One region of the Aeromicrobium phoceense genome, then DNA from elsewhere that is predicted to be linked to it. Evidence: riboswitches for the same ligand, from Rfam matches in the RefSeq annotation. Region 1 holds a riboswitch; the other holds the start of a gene.
The links. Region 1 has a riboswitch for thiamine pyrophosphate ahead of H1W00_RS04390 (ECF transporter S component). Riboswitches for the same ligand answer to the same signal wherever they lie in the genome.
Positions count from the first base shown of each region.

Region 2: it holds a riboswitch for thiamine pyrophosphate, as region 1 does, so the genes downstream of both, thiM (hydroxyethylthiazole kinase) here and H1W00_RS04390 (ECF transporter S component) in region 1, are expected to answer to the same signal.

Region 1 covers NZ_JACEOG010000001.1:919,840-927,167, forward strand. Annotated here, with positions in the region: gene H1W00_RS04370 (MFS transporter) at 1-256, opposite strand, end outside; gene H1W00_RS04375 (DUF4916 domain-containing protein) at 253-798, opposite strand; gene H1W00_RS04380 (DUF6801 domain-containing protein) at 951-3,005, shown strand; gene H1W00_RS04385 (VanZ family protein) at 3,086-3,682, shown strand; TPP riboswitch at 3,689-3,798, shown strand; gene H1W00_RS04390 (ECF transporter S component) at 3,788-4,378, shown strand; gene H1W00_RS04395 (ATP-binding cassette domain-containing protein) at 4,375-5,724, shown strand; gene H1W00_RS04400 (energy-coupling factor transporter transmembrane component T family protein) at 5,721-6,398, shown strand; gene H1W00_RS04405 (DUF6801 domain-containing protein) at 6,557-7,328, shown strand, end outside.
Region 2 covers NZ_JACEOG010000002.1:435,265-442,592, forward strand. Annotated here, with positions in the region: gene H1W00_RS15450 (alcohol dehydrogenase catalytic domain-containing protein) at 1-727, opposite strand, end outside; gene H1W00_RS15455 (alpha/beta hydrolase family protein) at 816-1,454, shown strand; TPP riboswitch at 1,491-1,583, shown strand; gene thiM (hydroxyethylthiazole kinase) at 1,574-2,383, shown strand; gene thiE (thiamine phosphate synthase) at 2,404-3,030, shown strand; gene H1W00_RS15470 (bifunctional hydroxymethylpyrimidine kinase/phosphomethylpyrimidine kinase) at 3,027-4,532, shown strand; gene H1W00_RS15475 (FtsX-like permease family protein) at 4,527-6,965, opposite strand; gene H1W00_RS15480 (ABC transporter ATP-binding protein) at 6,965-7,328, opposite strand, start outside.

The DNA.
Region 1 (7,328 bases):
ACAGGGCGATCCGCTCACCGACGCGGTCGACGATCGCTCCCCAGACCACGAGCGTGAGCAGCGTGCCCACCAGGGGCGCGGCGGCGAGCGCACCGCTGGCCACGAGGGAGAGGCCCTCGTCGAGGTGCAGGTGGGGGATGAGGAGCAGCGGCGTGCTCACCACGGCGGTGGCGGTGACCTGGGCCACCATCGCCGCGACGAGCATGAGCCACGGGCTCGGGTGACGGGTCCCCGGCGGGGCCGCCCTGCGGCTCACGCCAGGGCGCCGACGTGCGCCATCGCCTGCTGGAGCAGGACGCCGCGGCCTCCCTCGAGCTCGTCGAGCACCGCGGGGGCGAGGGCCTCGCGCGGGGTCAGCCACGAGAGCTCGAGCGCGTCCTGGCGCGGGTCGCACTCACCGGTGACCGCCACGACGTAGGCCAACGCGACGGCGTGCTGGCGCGCGTCGTGCAAGGGCGTCACGCCGGGCAACGGAAAGTACTCGGCCACCGTGAACGGCACGATGTCGGCGGGCAGTTGCGGGAACGCGGTGGGACCGAGGTCCTTCTCCAGGTTGCGCATCAGCGCGGTGCGGATGGGCTCGCCGTGGAGCACGCGTCCCGAGACGAACGACCGCGCCATGGTGCCGGTGGTGGCGGACCCACGCAGCAGCAGACCGACCTGCTCGACCTGGCCGAGACTGTCCAGACGGACCGGGATCGCCTCCACGTAGAGGATCGGGACGCGGCCGCGGGTCTCCTCCAGTTCAAACTCGGAGAGCCAGCCGGGGTTCGGGTCGGGGGTGCGCACGGAGGGCATGGGCCCATTGTGGTCGATGCGCGGTCGTCGGCAGCGCAAGTCGTTCGCGAACACCGGTTGTCACTACGAGTTACAGCACTTAGGGTGAGGTGGATCACACGCAGTTCGGCGTGCGCCAGATGGAGTGCTCGCCACAACGAGGGGAACCATCTGTGCGCTTCACACTTCTACCGTCCCGACGCGCGACCGCCGCTGTCGCCGCCGTGGGCCTGGCCGCCGCCGGTGTCGTCGGTGCCGGCTTCCTCAGTCCGGCGGCCGCCGACCAGACGCTCGAGAAGGACTTCCCCTTCAAGTGCGAGGTCATCGCCGGCGGTCTGAACCTCGGCATCCAGGACATCGGCGTCAAGGCCACGACGGTGGTCCCGGACTCGGTGACTCCCGGCGAGACCATCCCCTCCACCGCCGTGAGCATCACGCTCACGATGCCGGAGCTCCTGCGTCAGTCCACCGCGCTGCTGCTCGGAGGACGTGAGGCAGCCGGTGCGTCCACCGACTCCGCCGTCACCCTCACGTCGGGCGGCCAGACGATGACGGTCGCGATCCCCGAGCTGGGTTCGGCCCGCACGCCGATCCCGCAGGTGGCGAACGAGCCGTGGCTCATCCCGGCCACCGGCATGGTGCCGCCCATCACGGTGCCGGACTACGCCACCGACACGGTGGTCGTGGGCATGCCCCAGACCTTCAACATCACCGCCACCATCTACAAGGCCGACGACTCCACGATCCCGTCGACGCTCTCGTGCACCGGCCCCGCTGACCTGGCCCTGGGTTCGATCGCGGTGACCGAGCCCACGTCGGAACCGACGACGGAGCCGACGACGGAGCCGACCACCGAGCCGACCACCGAGCCGACGACCGAGCCGACGACGGAGCCCACCACCGAGCCGACGACCGAGCCGACGACCGAGCCCACCACGGAGCCGACGACGGAGCCGACGACGGAGCCGACGACCGAGCCGACGACCGAGCCGACGACCGACCCGACGACCGAGCCCACCACGGAGCCCACCACGGAGCCGACCACGGAGCCGACCACGGAGCCGACGACCGACCCGACGACCGAGCCCACCACGGAGCCGACCGAGCCCACGCCGACTGAGCCGGTCGACCTCTCGAAGAGCTTCACGTACGTGTGCGAGGTCGTCGCTGGCGGACTCAACCTGGGCAACCACGACATCGGCGTCCTGGCCGAGACGACGGTTCCCGGCTCAGTGCGCCCCGGTGAGACCATCGCGGAGCGCGGGGTCAGCATCACGCTGACGATGCCGGAGCTGCTGCGCGAGTCGACCGTGCTCCTGTTGGGTGGCCGGTCGGCCGAGGGCAGCTCGACCGATGCCGCCATCACGCTCACCACCGGCGGTCAGACGTCGACGGTCGCGATCCCGAACCTGAGCTCCCCCCGCACGGACATCCCGCAGCAGGCCGGCTCCCCGTGGCTGATCCCGGCCTCGGGCACGGTGCCCTCGATCACCGTCCCGGCCTACGCGGCCGAGTCGGTGGCGCTGGGCATGCCGCAGGACTTCACCATTGCGGCGACGATCCACACCACGAGCACCACGCTGCCGGCGGCACTGACCTGCGCGGGTCCGTCCGCGCTGGATCTCGGCAGCATCCCGGTCTCGGGCGACCCCGTCACCAACCCGACGACCGAGCCGACCTCGGAGCCGACGACCGAGCCGACTTCGGAGCCGACGACCGAGCCGACTTCGGAGCCGACCTCGGAGCCGACGAGCGAACCGACCGCGGAGCCGACGACCGAGCCCACGACTGACCCGGGCGAGGAGCCCGCCGACGATGAGGTCGAGCTGCTCAGCTCCGACGTGCTGTCGCCCGGCGACACGATCACCTTCGCGTTCGGTCCGGACTGGATCGGCAAGGAGCTGGCCTTCGAGCTGCACTCCGAACCGATCGCGATGGGCACGCGGGTGGTGAGCACCTCGGGCGAGGCCTCGGTGCGCATCCCGACGAACGCGCCGCTCGGCTCCCACACGGTGAAGGTGCTCAGCCGGGGCGTCGTCATCGCCGAGGTCCCGGTGGAGATCGTCGCCGCCGACGCCAGTGGCGACGCCTCGGACGACGACTGGGCCAGCGACGACTACCTGGCCGCCGCCGGTGGTCCGGGGCTCGGTGTCGCAGTCCTCGGCGGCGCCCTGGTCGTGGCTGGTGCAGCCGTGATGCTGCAACGTCGCCGCACGCGTCGCGACTGAGTGCCGCCGGGGGAGCGGGGGCGGGTCTCTGCGGACCCGCCCCCGCCCTTGGCGTGCCCGGGGGTTGAGAGGATCCTCCGGTGTCCACCGTCGAGATCCCCGTGCTCCCCGTGCTGATCCCGGCGACGATCGCCGCGATCGCCGCGTCGCTCGGGTGGCTGCACCGTCGCGGGCGCCTCACTCCGCTGCGCGCCGCGGTCGGCGTGGTCGCGTGCGTCTACGGCGCCGCCGTCCTGGCGCATGTGCTCCTGCCGTTTCCCGTCGCCACGGACGACCCGCGGCCGTGGCGCGTCCTGGTCCACCTCACGCCGTTCACCGACGTCCTGGACGACCCCGCCGGGATGCTGCTGAACATCCTGCTCTTCGTGCCCCTCGGAATGCTCCTGCCGCTCGTCACCGGAGTCCGGACGGTGCGCCGGGCGGCGGCCGTGGGTTTGCTGGTCAGCGTGGCCATCGAGGCGGTGCAGCTGGCCGGAGTGCTCGTCGTGGGCGCCGGCCGGATCGCCGATGTCGACGACCTCGTCGGCAACGCCCTGGGCACCGCGATCGGCTGGACCGCCTGCGTGCTGCTGATGCAGCTCCCACCGCTGGGCCGGCTCGCGGCTCGGGCCTCCTGGGCAGAGGACGGAATCGCCTCGGGGGCCGCCCCCGGTGCCGCGCCCGCCACGGGAGGCTAGGCTGGCTGCACACGACAGGGGAGCGCCATGCAGAGGGCGCTGAGAGTGCGGAACAGCCGCAGACCCTTGAACCTGCTCCGGTTAGCACCGGCGAAGGGAGTCACGATGACATCTGCTGTCCGTTCCACCACGAGGTATCGCACGCTCGACCTGGTGACCATCACGATGCTCGGTGTCGCGTTCGGCGTCGTCTTCTGGGGCTGGGGGAAGCTCTACGCCCTCGTCGACATCGGTGCGGCCGTGGGATTCAAGCCGGCTGCGGCCCTCCTCGCCGGGATGTGGCTCATCGCCGGCGTCGTCGGCGGCCTGATCGTCCGCCGCCCAGGTGCGGCGCTCGCCACCGAGCTCGTCGCCGCGCTCGTGTCCACGATCGTCCTCGGCGGCACCGAGTGGGGCAGCGCGGTGCTGATCTCGGGCCTCGTCCAAGGGCTCGGGGCCGAGCTCGCGTTCGCGATCTTCCTGTACCGGAGGTTCGACCTGCCGACTGCCGTCCTCGCGGGCGCGTTGTCGGCGGTCTTCGCAGCCTTCTACGAATGGAACTACTACTACGCGGACTGGGACCTGACGTGGCGGCTGTTCCACCTGGGCTTCTTCGTCACCTCCGGCATCATCATCGCCGGGTTGGGTGGCTGGCTCCTGGTGCGTGCGCTCGCACAGGCAGGTGCGCTCGACTCGTTCGCTGCCGGCCGGCAGTGACGGTCGCGTTCCACGACTACTCCTGGACGCCGCTGCACGCCCGCCGCCCGGCGCTCGACCGGCTTGACCTGCGCATCGACCCCGGTGAGCGCGTCCTGCTGGTCGGGCCCAGCGGCAGTGGCAAGTCGACCGCCCTGCATGCGATCGCCGGCGCACTCGGCACGACGCTGGTCGGCGAGGCCAGCGGATCGGTCGAGGTGCACGGGCGCATCGGGATGGTCACCCAGAACCCGTCCTCGTCGATCGTCGCGGACCGGATCGGGCGCGACGTGGCGTTCGGCCCGGAGAACCTGGGTCTGCCGCGCGAGGAGATCTGGCGACGGGTCGACGCCGCGCTCGAGGCGGTGGGCCTGGATCAGGGGCGTGAGCGCTTCACCAGTGCGCTGTCGGGCGGAGAGCGGCACCGTCTCGCGCTCGCGGGCGCCCTGGCGACGGAGCCGGACCTGCTCCTGCTGGACGAGCCGACGTCCATGCTGGACGCCGAGCTGGCGGCGGAGGTCCGCGACGCCGTCCTGCGCGTCGTCGGCGACTGCTCGCTCCTCGTGGTCGAGCACCGCTTCGAGCTCTGGCTCGACCATGTCGACCGGGTCGTCGTGCTCGAGGAGGGGCGACCGGTCTTCGACGGGTCCGTGCCGTCGTTCCGTGGCGCTGCCGTGCCGGAGGCGCTATGGATGCCGGGGCGCCCGGCGCCCGAGCCGGCCTGGATCCCTGAGGAACTGGTGCACCCGTTCGCCCCGGCCGGCGTCACCGCTCGTGCGCTGGTGATCGACCGGGTCACGCGCACGCTGCGGGGCACCGAGCGCACGCGGGCGGTCGACGGGCTGACGCTCGAGCTGGCACCCGGCACCCTGACAGCGCTCGTGGGCCGCAGCGGAGCGGGCAAGTCCACGGCGCTGCTGGCGCTGGGCGGACTCCTGGAGCCCGTCTCGGGGGAGGTCGACGCACCGGCCGAGCTCGGCTGGTGCCCCCAGGACCCCGAGCTCGGCTTCGTCGCGCGGACGGTGCGCGAGGAGCTGGAGGCCAGCCCTGCAGCGTTCGGGCGCACCGTCGACGTGGACGCGGTGCTCGAGGTCATCGGCCTGGTCGGCCGTGGTGACGATCACCCCTACCGGCTGTCGGGCGGAGAGCAGCGCCGGCTGGCGCTCGCGGCCAGCTGCGCGCACCGGCCGGGGCTGGTCCTCGCGGACGAGCCCACCGTCGGACAGGACCGAGGCACGTGGGCGACCGTCGCCGGCTGGCTGGGGGCGTCGGCGCAGGCAGGTGCCACGGTGGCCGTCTCCACGCACGATCCGGACCTGCCGCGCGACCGCGACGTGGTCCTGCATGAGGGGGTCGTCGTGCGATGACTGGCCTGATCACGCGACTCAACCCGCTCGTCCTGCTGGCGATCGGCGTCGCCGCGGCCCTCGGCTCACCGGCGATCCGCACGATGCCGATCGCCGTGACGTGCGCCGCCGTCTACGTCGTGGCGGTCGTGGCGGTGGTGCCCTCGTGGCGGTATCCGGTGGTGTGCCTGGCCTTCGTGGCGCTCCCGGTCGCCACGATCGTGTGGAGCACGTGGCTGTTCGGCGGTCGCGACCTCGAGGTCGCGGCGGTCGCGGGAGTGCGGACCTTCGTCATGGCGTGGCCGGGCGCCGTGGCCGCCGGCTACATCGACGTCGCGCGCCTCGGCGACTACCTGGCCCAGACGCTGCACGTTCCCGGTCGGTTCGCCGCTGCGCTGTCCGCCGCGCTGCAACGGGTCGGCGGGGCGTGGCAGGCCTGGCACGACCTCGACCGGGCCCGCAGGGCGCGCGGGCTGCGGCGCCGCCCGTGGCCGATGGCCTTCGCGCTGCTGGTCCACACGATGAGGGACGCGAGCCGAACGTCGATCGCGATGGACGCCCGCGGCTTCGCCACGGCCGGGCGTCGGACGTGGGCCGAGGCGGCGACCTGGCCGCCGATCGACCTGCTCGCGCTGGCCTTCGCGGCCGCCGCAGGCGCCCTTCCCGTGCTCTTGTTACTCGCGAGTCGGGTGTGATCCCTCGACGGACGAGAGTGGCTTGCATCACAGTGCAACTAGAGGTTACAGTCGACGCGATTGCGACCCGGGGGTGGCAATCAGCCGGGTCTGTCCAGTCGTGAAGCGAGGAAACCATGCGCTTGAGCGCTCATGTACGTCGAGGCCTTCGCCTCGCGGTGGCCAGTGCCGTGGTCGGTGGCGGCGCCATCGCCTTCTCCGCGCCCGCGCAGGCCGTGCCGGCCAGCATCGACCGTGTCCCCTACGTCTGCAAGGCGCTGAACTCCACGATCGACCTCTCGCTCCAAGGGCCCAAGCAGTTCTACGTGACGTCGCAGACCGATCTGCCTGCGAGCGTCGAAGCCGGTGCAACCGTGCCCGCGACCGAGACGTCCCTGACGCTCGCGCTGTCGACCGCGCTCGTCGATCGGCTCTACGGACCGATGAAGGTGCGCCGGGTCAAGGGTTCCTCGACCACGAAGGTCGACCTTCAGGCCGTGGCGCCCGGGGGCGAGCTCGTCGAGACGATGAGCCCCGACGTCAAGGGACCCAACGGCGAGCCGGGACCCCTGGTCAACGACTGGGTCGACCTGACCGAGGGCAGCGAGGTGTCGATCGTCGCTCGCGGCAGGGTCGACGCCGTCGACGTGCCGCAGGCCGCTGACGGCAACGGCCTCATCTACGTCCAGATGCCCCTCAGCTTCACGCTCCACTCGGAGATGGACCCGCCGGTCGTCGGATCGATCTCCAAGGCAGACCTGCGGTGCACCCGAGGAGTGTTGAACTCGGCCGGGGACGGCGTCGTTCCCGACAAGGAGCAGCGCATCATCGGCACCATCGCGGTCGGAGCGGGCTGCTCCCAGACCGAGTGCCCGCCGCCGCCTGTCGGGTCCGGGACCGAGACACCTGAGGATCCCGACGTTCCCGACGGAAGCGGAACCGACCCCGAGG
Region 2 (7,328 bases), on a different contig from region 1:
CCGAGGACCAGCCGAAGCGCACGAGACGACCTCCCGGCGCGAGGCCGCGGTACAGCGCGCGCCCGATGGGTCCCGCGACGCCGTCGAGGACGACGGTGGGGATTCCGGCGTCGCGGAGATGGAGCTGCCAGTCGGGGGAGCGGTGGTCGATGACGAGAGTGGCGCCGAACCGCGAGGCGAGCGCGGTCTTGTCCGGACCGCCGGCCAGCCCCACGGTCCGTGCGCCGACGTTCGCCGCGCCCTGGAGCAGCAGCGGGCCGAGTCCGCCGGCCGCCGAGGTCACCACGACGACGTCCTCGGGCACCAGCTCGGCGAGCTCCAGGATCGCGGTGGCGGTGCGACCCGTCCCGATCGCGGCCACGGCGGTGCCGGCGTCCATCCCGTCGGGGATCGGGTGGGCGCGCCCGGCGTCGACGACCGCCTGCTCCGCGTAGCCACCGCCACCGAAGCCGAGATGTGCCACGACGCGGCGTCCGAGCCACTCCGCGTCGACGTCCGGGCCGATCCGGTCGACCACGCCTGCCGCCTCGCGGCCGGGGACGAGCGGCAGCTCGGGCGCCGGTCCGGCTCCGAACGCCTCCCCGGCACGGATGGAGGTGTCGAGCAGGTGCACGCCGGCTGCCTCGACGGCGATACGGAGCTGGCCTGGTGCCGGTTCCGGATCGGGGAGGGTCTCCAGGCGCAGGACGTCGGCGGGGCCGAACTCGTGGTGTCGTATCGCGTGCATGAGCCCATGAGACAACCTCAACCGGAGTTGAGGTCAAGGGTGCTCGTCGCGCGTGCCGAAGGCGTCCTCCGTGCGTAGGGTCGTGGGCATGACGCCGATCCTGCTGACGTCCGACGATCCCCGCGGCATCCTGCTGTTCGCCCCTGGTGCGGGCGGCGACCCGTCCCGCTACGAGCGGCTGCTCCGCGCCGCCGCCGACGCGGGCTTCATCGTGGCCGCGCCGGCCCATCACCTGACCGAGATCTTCACCGACGACGTGGTGCGTGAGCGCGTGTCCGCGCTTCGGGTGCCGCTGACGGAGATCGGGCGGGATGACCTCCCCGTCGTGGCGGCCGGGCACTCGCTGGGCGGGTGCGCGGCGCTGTGCCTCGCGGGTGCCCAACCGCGGAACCGTCAGGGAGAGGCGTTCGAGGTCCCCACGGAGCCGCGGGTCTCGCGCGTCATCGTGCTCGCGCCGGCGACCGGCTGGTTCGCCGGGCCCGACGCCCTCGACGAGGTCACGGTGCCGGTCACCGCGTTCGTCGGGTCGGAGGACGACGTGACACCCCCGGAGTCGGCCGAGGTGCTGCGCCCGGCTCCGGCCGGACTCGACCTGCGTCGCTACGAGGGCGTCGGCCACTTCGACTTCATGTCGCCGCTGCCGTCGAACAAGGTGCCCACGCCGGGCCTGGACCACGACGCCTTCCAGGACCGCTTCGTCGCGGAGTTCGTCGCAGCACTGGGCTAGCCGTCGCACGACGCAGGCCTGGCGCTAGCCTGTGAGCGCCAAGACACGGGGTGCCCCGCCGGGGCTGAGATCACACCCGTCGAACCTGATCTAGTTCGCACTAGCGAAGGGATGTCGCGATGTCGCGCACGCCTGAAGACCTGCTCACCTCCACCACTGAGGCCCTGGCCCGGGTGCGCGCGGACGCGCCCCTCGTGCAGTGCCTCACCAACAGCGTCGTGGTGAACTTCACCGCCAACGCCCTGCTGTCCGTGGGCGCCGCCCCCGCGATGGTCGACGTGCCCGAGGAGGCCGGACCGTTCGCCACGGTCGCCGGGGGCCTGCTGATCAACCTCGGCACCCCGGCCGGGGAGCAGCGCGAGGCCATGCTCGAGGCGGCCTCGGCGGCTGCGGAGGCTGGCACGCCGTGGGTGCTCGACCCCGTGGCGGTCGGATCCCTTCCGGTCCGCACCCCGTTCGCCCACCGGCTGCGCGACCTGCGGCCGACGGTGATCCGGGGCAACGCCTCGGAGATCATCGCGGTGGCCGGCGCGGGTGCCGGCGGCCGCGGCGTCGACTCCACCGACGACGTCGACGGGGCGCTGGACGTGGCCCGGAAGCTCGCCTCCACCACCGGGGGCGTCGTCGCCGTGTCCGGGCCGGTCGACGCCGTGACCGACGGCGAGCGCGTCGTGCGGATCGCCAACGGGGACGTGCTCCTGACCAAGGTCACGGGTGGTGGCTGTGCGCTCGGAGCGGTGATGGCCGCGTTCGCCGCCGTGACCGAGGACCCGTTCACGGCCACGGTCGCCGCAGTCACCGTGTACACCGTGGCCGCGGAGCTGGCGGCTGAGCGCAGCGCAGGGCCCGGCAGCTTCGCCGCCTCGTTCATCGACGCGCTGGGCTCGGTCGGCGCGGCCGACCTCGCGGCGTGGGCGCGACTGTCATGACGGACCTGTCGGTGTACCTGGTGACCGACAGCGCCCTGGCCGCCTCACGGGGACGCGACGTCGCCGGGACCGTGGCCGAGGCGGTGGCCGGGGGAGTGACGACCGTGCAGGTGCGCGAGAAGGACCTCCCGGCCGCGCGGTTCCTCGAGACCGTGCTGGCCGTGTCGCGGGCGCTGCCCGACGACGTCGCCCTGATCGTCAACGACCGGGTCGACGTGTTCCTGGCCGCGCGTGCCGCGGGTGCCCGGGTGACGGGTGTGCACGTCGGGCAGTCCGACCTCCCGCCCTCGCTCGTGCGTCGGCTGGTGGGGGAGGGCGCGGTGATCGGCGTGAGCGCGGCGACTCCCGCCGAGCTCGCAGCGGCCGCCGCCGACCCCGGTCGCGTCGACTACGTCGGGGTGGGGGTGGTCCGGCAGACCGCCACCAAGACCGACGCGCCACCGCCCCTGGGGGTGGCGGGCTTCGCCGAGCTCGCGCGGTCGACGCAGCTGCCGACCGTCGCGATCGGCGGGATCAGGCTCGCCGACGTGGCTCCGCTGCGGGCCGCCGGTGCGGCGGGAGCCGCCGTGGTCTCCGGCATCTGCGCCGCGGAGGACCCGCGCCGCGCCGCGGCCGAGTTCGCGGCAGCCTGGGGAGGAGCGGCATGAGCGGGGGGAGCAGCGTGCCGCGCGTGCTCGCCATCGCGGGCACCGACCCGACGGGCGGTGCGGGGATCCAGGCCGACCTGAAGAGCATCGCGGCCTCCGGCGGCTACGGCATGGCGGTGGTCACGGCGCTGGTGGCCCAGAACACCCGGGGCGTCCGCTCGGTCCACGTGCCGCCGACCGACTTCCTCGCCGAGCAGCTGGACGCGGTCAGCGAGGACGTGACCGTGGACGCGGTGAAGATCGGGATGCTGGCGGGCCGCGAGGTGATCGAGACGGTCGGGGCGTGGCTTCGCCGGACCCGACCGCCGGTGGTCGTGATCGACCCGGTCATGATCGCCACGAGCGGCGACCGCCTGCTCGACGCGGACGCCGAGCAGGCGCTGCGCGAGCTCCTGCCGCTGGCGCACCTGATCACGCCGAACGTGGCCGAGCTCGCGGTGCTCGCGGGGCGTGCTCCGGCGGCCCGGTGGCCGGACGTCCTGGAGCAGGCGCGGGAGGTCTCGGCGACCCACGACGTCGTCGTCCTGGCGAAGGGTGGGCACGTCGAGGGCGATGCCGTGCCGGACGCGCTCGTCGACGGGGGCGGCACCCGGCTCGGCGGCCGTGAGGTCGTGGAGTTCCCCGGAGCCAGGATCGCTACGACCAACACGCACGGGACGGGCTGCTCGCTGTCCTCGGCCGTGGCAACGCACCGAGCCCGCCTCGGGTCGTGGGAGCCGGCGACAGCCGAGGCGAAGCGGTGGCTGACCGAGAGCATCCGCCACGGAGCGTCCCTCGAGGTGGGCGGGGGCAACGGGCCGATCAGCCACTTCGCCGGGATGTGGAGTCGCGGCGGGACGGCCACCCGGCCCACCGCGGAGGAGGTCCGGGACCAGTGGTGGGACGGCGTGCGGGACGTGCGTGCCGCCATCGCCGAGTCCGCTTTCGTGAGGGGCTTGGCCGACGGCTCACTCTCCAAGGAGGCCTTCGGCGTCTACCTCGCGCAGGACGCGCTGTACCTCCGCGACTACGCCCGCGTGCTCTCCGAGGCCAGCCGGCTCGCGCCCACCCTGGACGAGCAGTCGTTCTGGGCCGCCGGAGCCCACGGTGCGCTGGTCACCGAGCTTCAGCTGCACGCCGACTGGCTCGGCGACATGGAGCCGCCGCCTCCCGGGCCGGCCACCACGGCCTACCTCGATCACCTGCTGGCGACGGCGGCCCGCGGCGACCATAGAGTGCTCGCCGCCGCGGTGCTGCCCTGCTACTGGATCTACGCCGACCTCGGGCGGGACCTGCAGGCCCGTGCGGTCGACGGGCACCCGTACCAGGAGTGGCTGCGCACCTACGGCGACCCGGCGTTCGCCGAGGCGACGGCGCGGGCCATCGACATCACCACCGAGTTGGCGACGTCCGCCGACGACGTGACCCGGGAGGCGATGTGGCACGCCTTCCGGGTCTCCGCGGAGCACGAGCTGGCCTTCTTCGAGGCGCCGCTGCGGATGACCGGTCCGGTTCCCTCATGAGGTGAGCGGCGGCCGCTGCAAGATGCGACGCGTCGCCCCCCGCATCGACGTCAGCGCGGCGAGCATCACGACGGCGCCGATCGCGGGGATGACCCACAGCGGTCCCTGGGGCCACGGCCTCGCGAGGACGCCGAGGCCGAGGATCGACATCGGCAGCACGGAGAGCACCGTTCCCGCCGCGATCGCGAGGCTCCCGAGGAGCAGCGCCTCGCGGGTGACCATCGAGCGGATCTGGCGCGGCGTTGCACCGAGCATGCGGAGCGTGGACATCTCCTCACGCCGGCGCCGCGTGGTCGTGCGCAGGCTGCTCGCCACGGCGACCAGCACATACCCCAGCATCGGGAGCAGCACGATGAGGTTGAGCCAGCGCTGCGGGTCGGACCCGCTGCCGGTCAGCGAGGTCGCCGCGGTGACCGCGTGGTCGGGGTGGCTCGCCGCCCAGCCGTCGAGCGCCGCCGGGTCGCCCGAGACCAGCGCGGCGTCCGCCGAGCGCGCGAGCCCGTGCGCTGCCAGCAGCTCGGTGGACGCCACGACCGTGCCGAAACCGAAGCCGCGCCGGTAGGTCGCAACGACCTCGGGACTGACCGGGTCGCCGTTGGCGAGCCGCAGCTCGACGCGGTCGCCGACGTCGAGGCCCCACCGCCGTGCCGTCGACGCGTCGAGGGCGACGGTCTCGCCGCGGAGGTCGGCCAGGCCGCCAGCGGCGACGTCGAGGTCGACCACACGATCGGCGTCGGGGCCGAGCCCGAGCGCCGGGAACCGCTCCGTCGTCGCGTCGCCCAGCATCCGGCTCGTTCGCACCACCGAGGTGGACACCATCGGCACCGCCGCGTCGACGCCCGCGGTGTCACCGAGGGACGCGACGTCGGCCGCGGTCAGGGCTCCCGTGATGGTCGCGTCGGCTGTCATGCCCGCGGCCTGCTCGGCGGAAGTCGCCCGCTCGAGCGTGGACTGGGCGAACACCTGGGCCACGGTGAGACCGAACGCGAGCGCCAGCACGGTCACCGCGCCGGCGGTTCGCAGCGCGTAGGCGTGGGTCTGGTGGAGCGCCAGCCAGCGCGTGACGGGCGCTCGCTCGCCACGGCGTTCCGCCAGCCGGCCGGTGACGGCACGTGCCAGCGCGGGTCCGCACAGCGCGAGGCCGACGATGCCGAGCAGGGTCCCGCTCACGGCGGAGAGGAACGCCTCCTCGCCGGTGACGACCAGCGCACCGAAGGCAGGTGCCAGCGAGAGGACGACCAGCCCGAGGCCGAGCCCGGTGCGCACCCGCGACGGCTGCCGCGGCTCGACCTGGGCGTCGCCCATGGCCTCCGTCGCCGGGCGCCGTGACGCGCGGAACGTCGCGCCGCGGGCGGCGAGCTGGACCACGACCAGGGTCAGTGCGACCACCACCAGGCCGGCGATCGGTGAGTGCACCACGGGGACCACGACGGGGAGGACGCCGCGCTCGGCCAGCTGGTCGCAGAACCATCCGGCCGCGAGGTACCCGAGGGCCACGCCGGGGAGGAGCCCGCAGGCCGCCGCCACGGTGGCCTGCCGCGCCACGAGTCCTCGGACCTGCCGAGGCGTCGCCCCGACGGCACGCAGCAGGGCCAGCTCGCGGCGCTGGTTCGCGACCGAGGTCGCCATGGCGCTCGCGACGATGCAGCCCACCAGGAGCAGCAAGGTGCCGGCGAGGGAGGCGGCCAGCGCCACCAGCTCGAGCCTCGCGTTGCCGACGGCGAGGGACTCCACGGCCCCGCGTGCGTCGCCCGTCGTCACGGCGTACTCGCCGCCCACGACGTCCTCGATCGCGGCGGCGACGGCGGCGATGTCCGCATCGTCGCTCACGCGGATGGCGAGGAGGTCGCTGGCGCCGCCGGGCAGCGCGGCGAGGTCGCTCATGGTCGACGTGGCGAGGTGGACGCCGGGACCGGGGGCGTCGACGATGCCGCTGACCAGCAGGTTGCGGCGTGTCTCACCGACTCCGACCGCGAGACGGTCGCCGACCTCGATCCCGGCGATCTCCTCGTCCACCACCACGGCGTCCGGGCCGGGGGCCGCGCCGCGCAGCGCCGGGTCGCCGAGGTCGGCGACCGGCCACGGGTGCGCCTCGACGGTCCGGGTCACCCCGTCGGTGGTGATCGAGAGTGGCAGTCCCACGTCGGCCGCCACGGCCGACACCCCCGGAACTCGACCGACCCGCTCAACGAGGTCGGCAGGGACCGTCGCGCGCTCGGGCAGCCGCACGTCGAAGTCCTCGACGACGGGGACGCGCTGGGCCGCGGAGACCAGGATCTCGGCGTCCGCCAGGCGCGTGGGAGGTACCTCCGCGCGCAGGCTCGTCTCGGTCAGCACCGCTCCCACGGTGATGAAGGCGCTGCCGCCGAGGATCGCGAAGGCGAGCCCCACGAGGGCACCGACGTGGCCCCGGGCCAGGGCACGGGCGGACATCACCGGACTCCGACCAGGCTGCCGGCGAGCGTCTCGGCCGTGGGTGCGGCGAGGTACTCGCGGATGCGCCCGTCGGCCACGACCACGGTGGCGTGGGCGCGGTGGGCGGCGCGCGGGTCGTGGGTGACCATCACGACGGTCTGGCCGAAGTCGTCGACGAGGTCGCGCAACAGCCCGAGCACGTCGCTCGCGGTGTGGGCGTCGAGCGCGCCGGTCGGCTCGTCGGCGAAGACCACCTCGGGCCGGGCGGCGAGCGACCGGGCGATCGCCACCCGCTGCTGCTGACCACCGGACAGCTCGGCAGGCCGCCGCTCCAGGTACGGTCGCAGGCCGATCCGGTCGACCACCCGGTCCAGCCAGGCG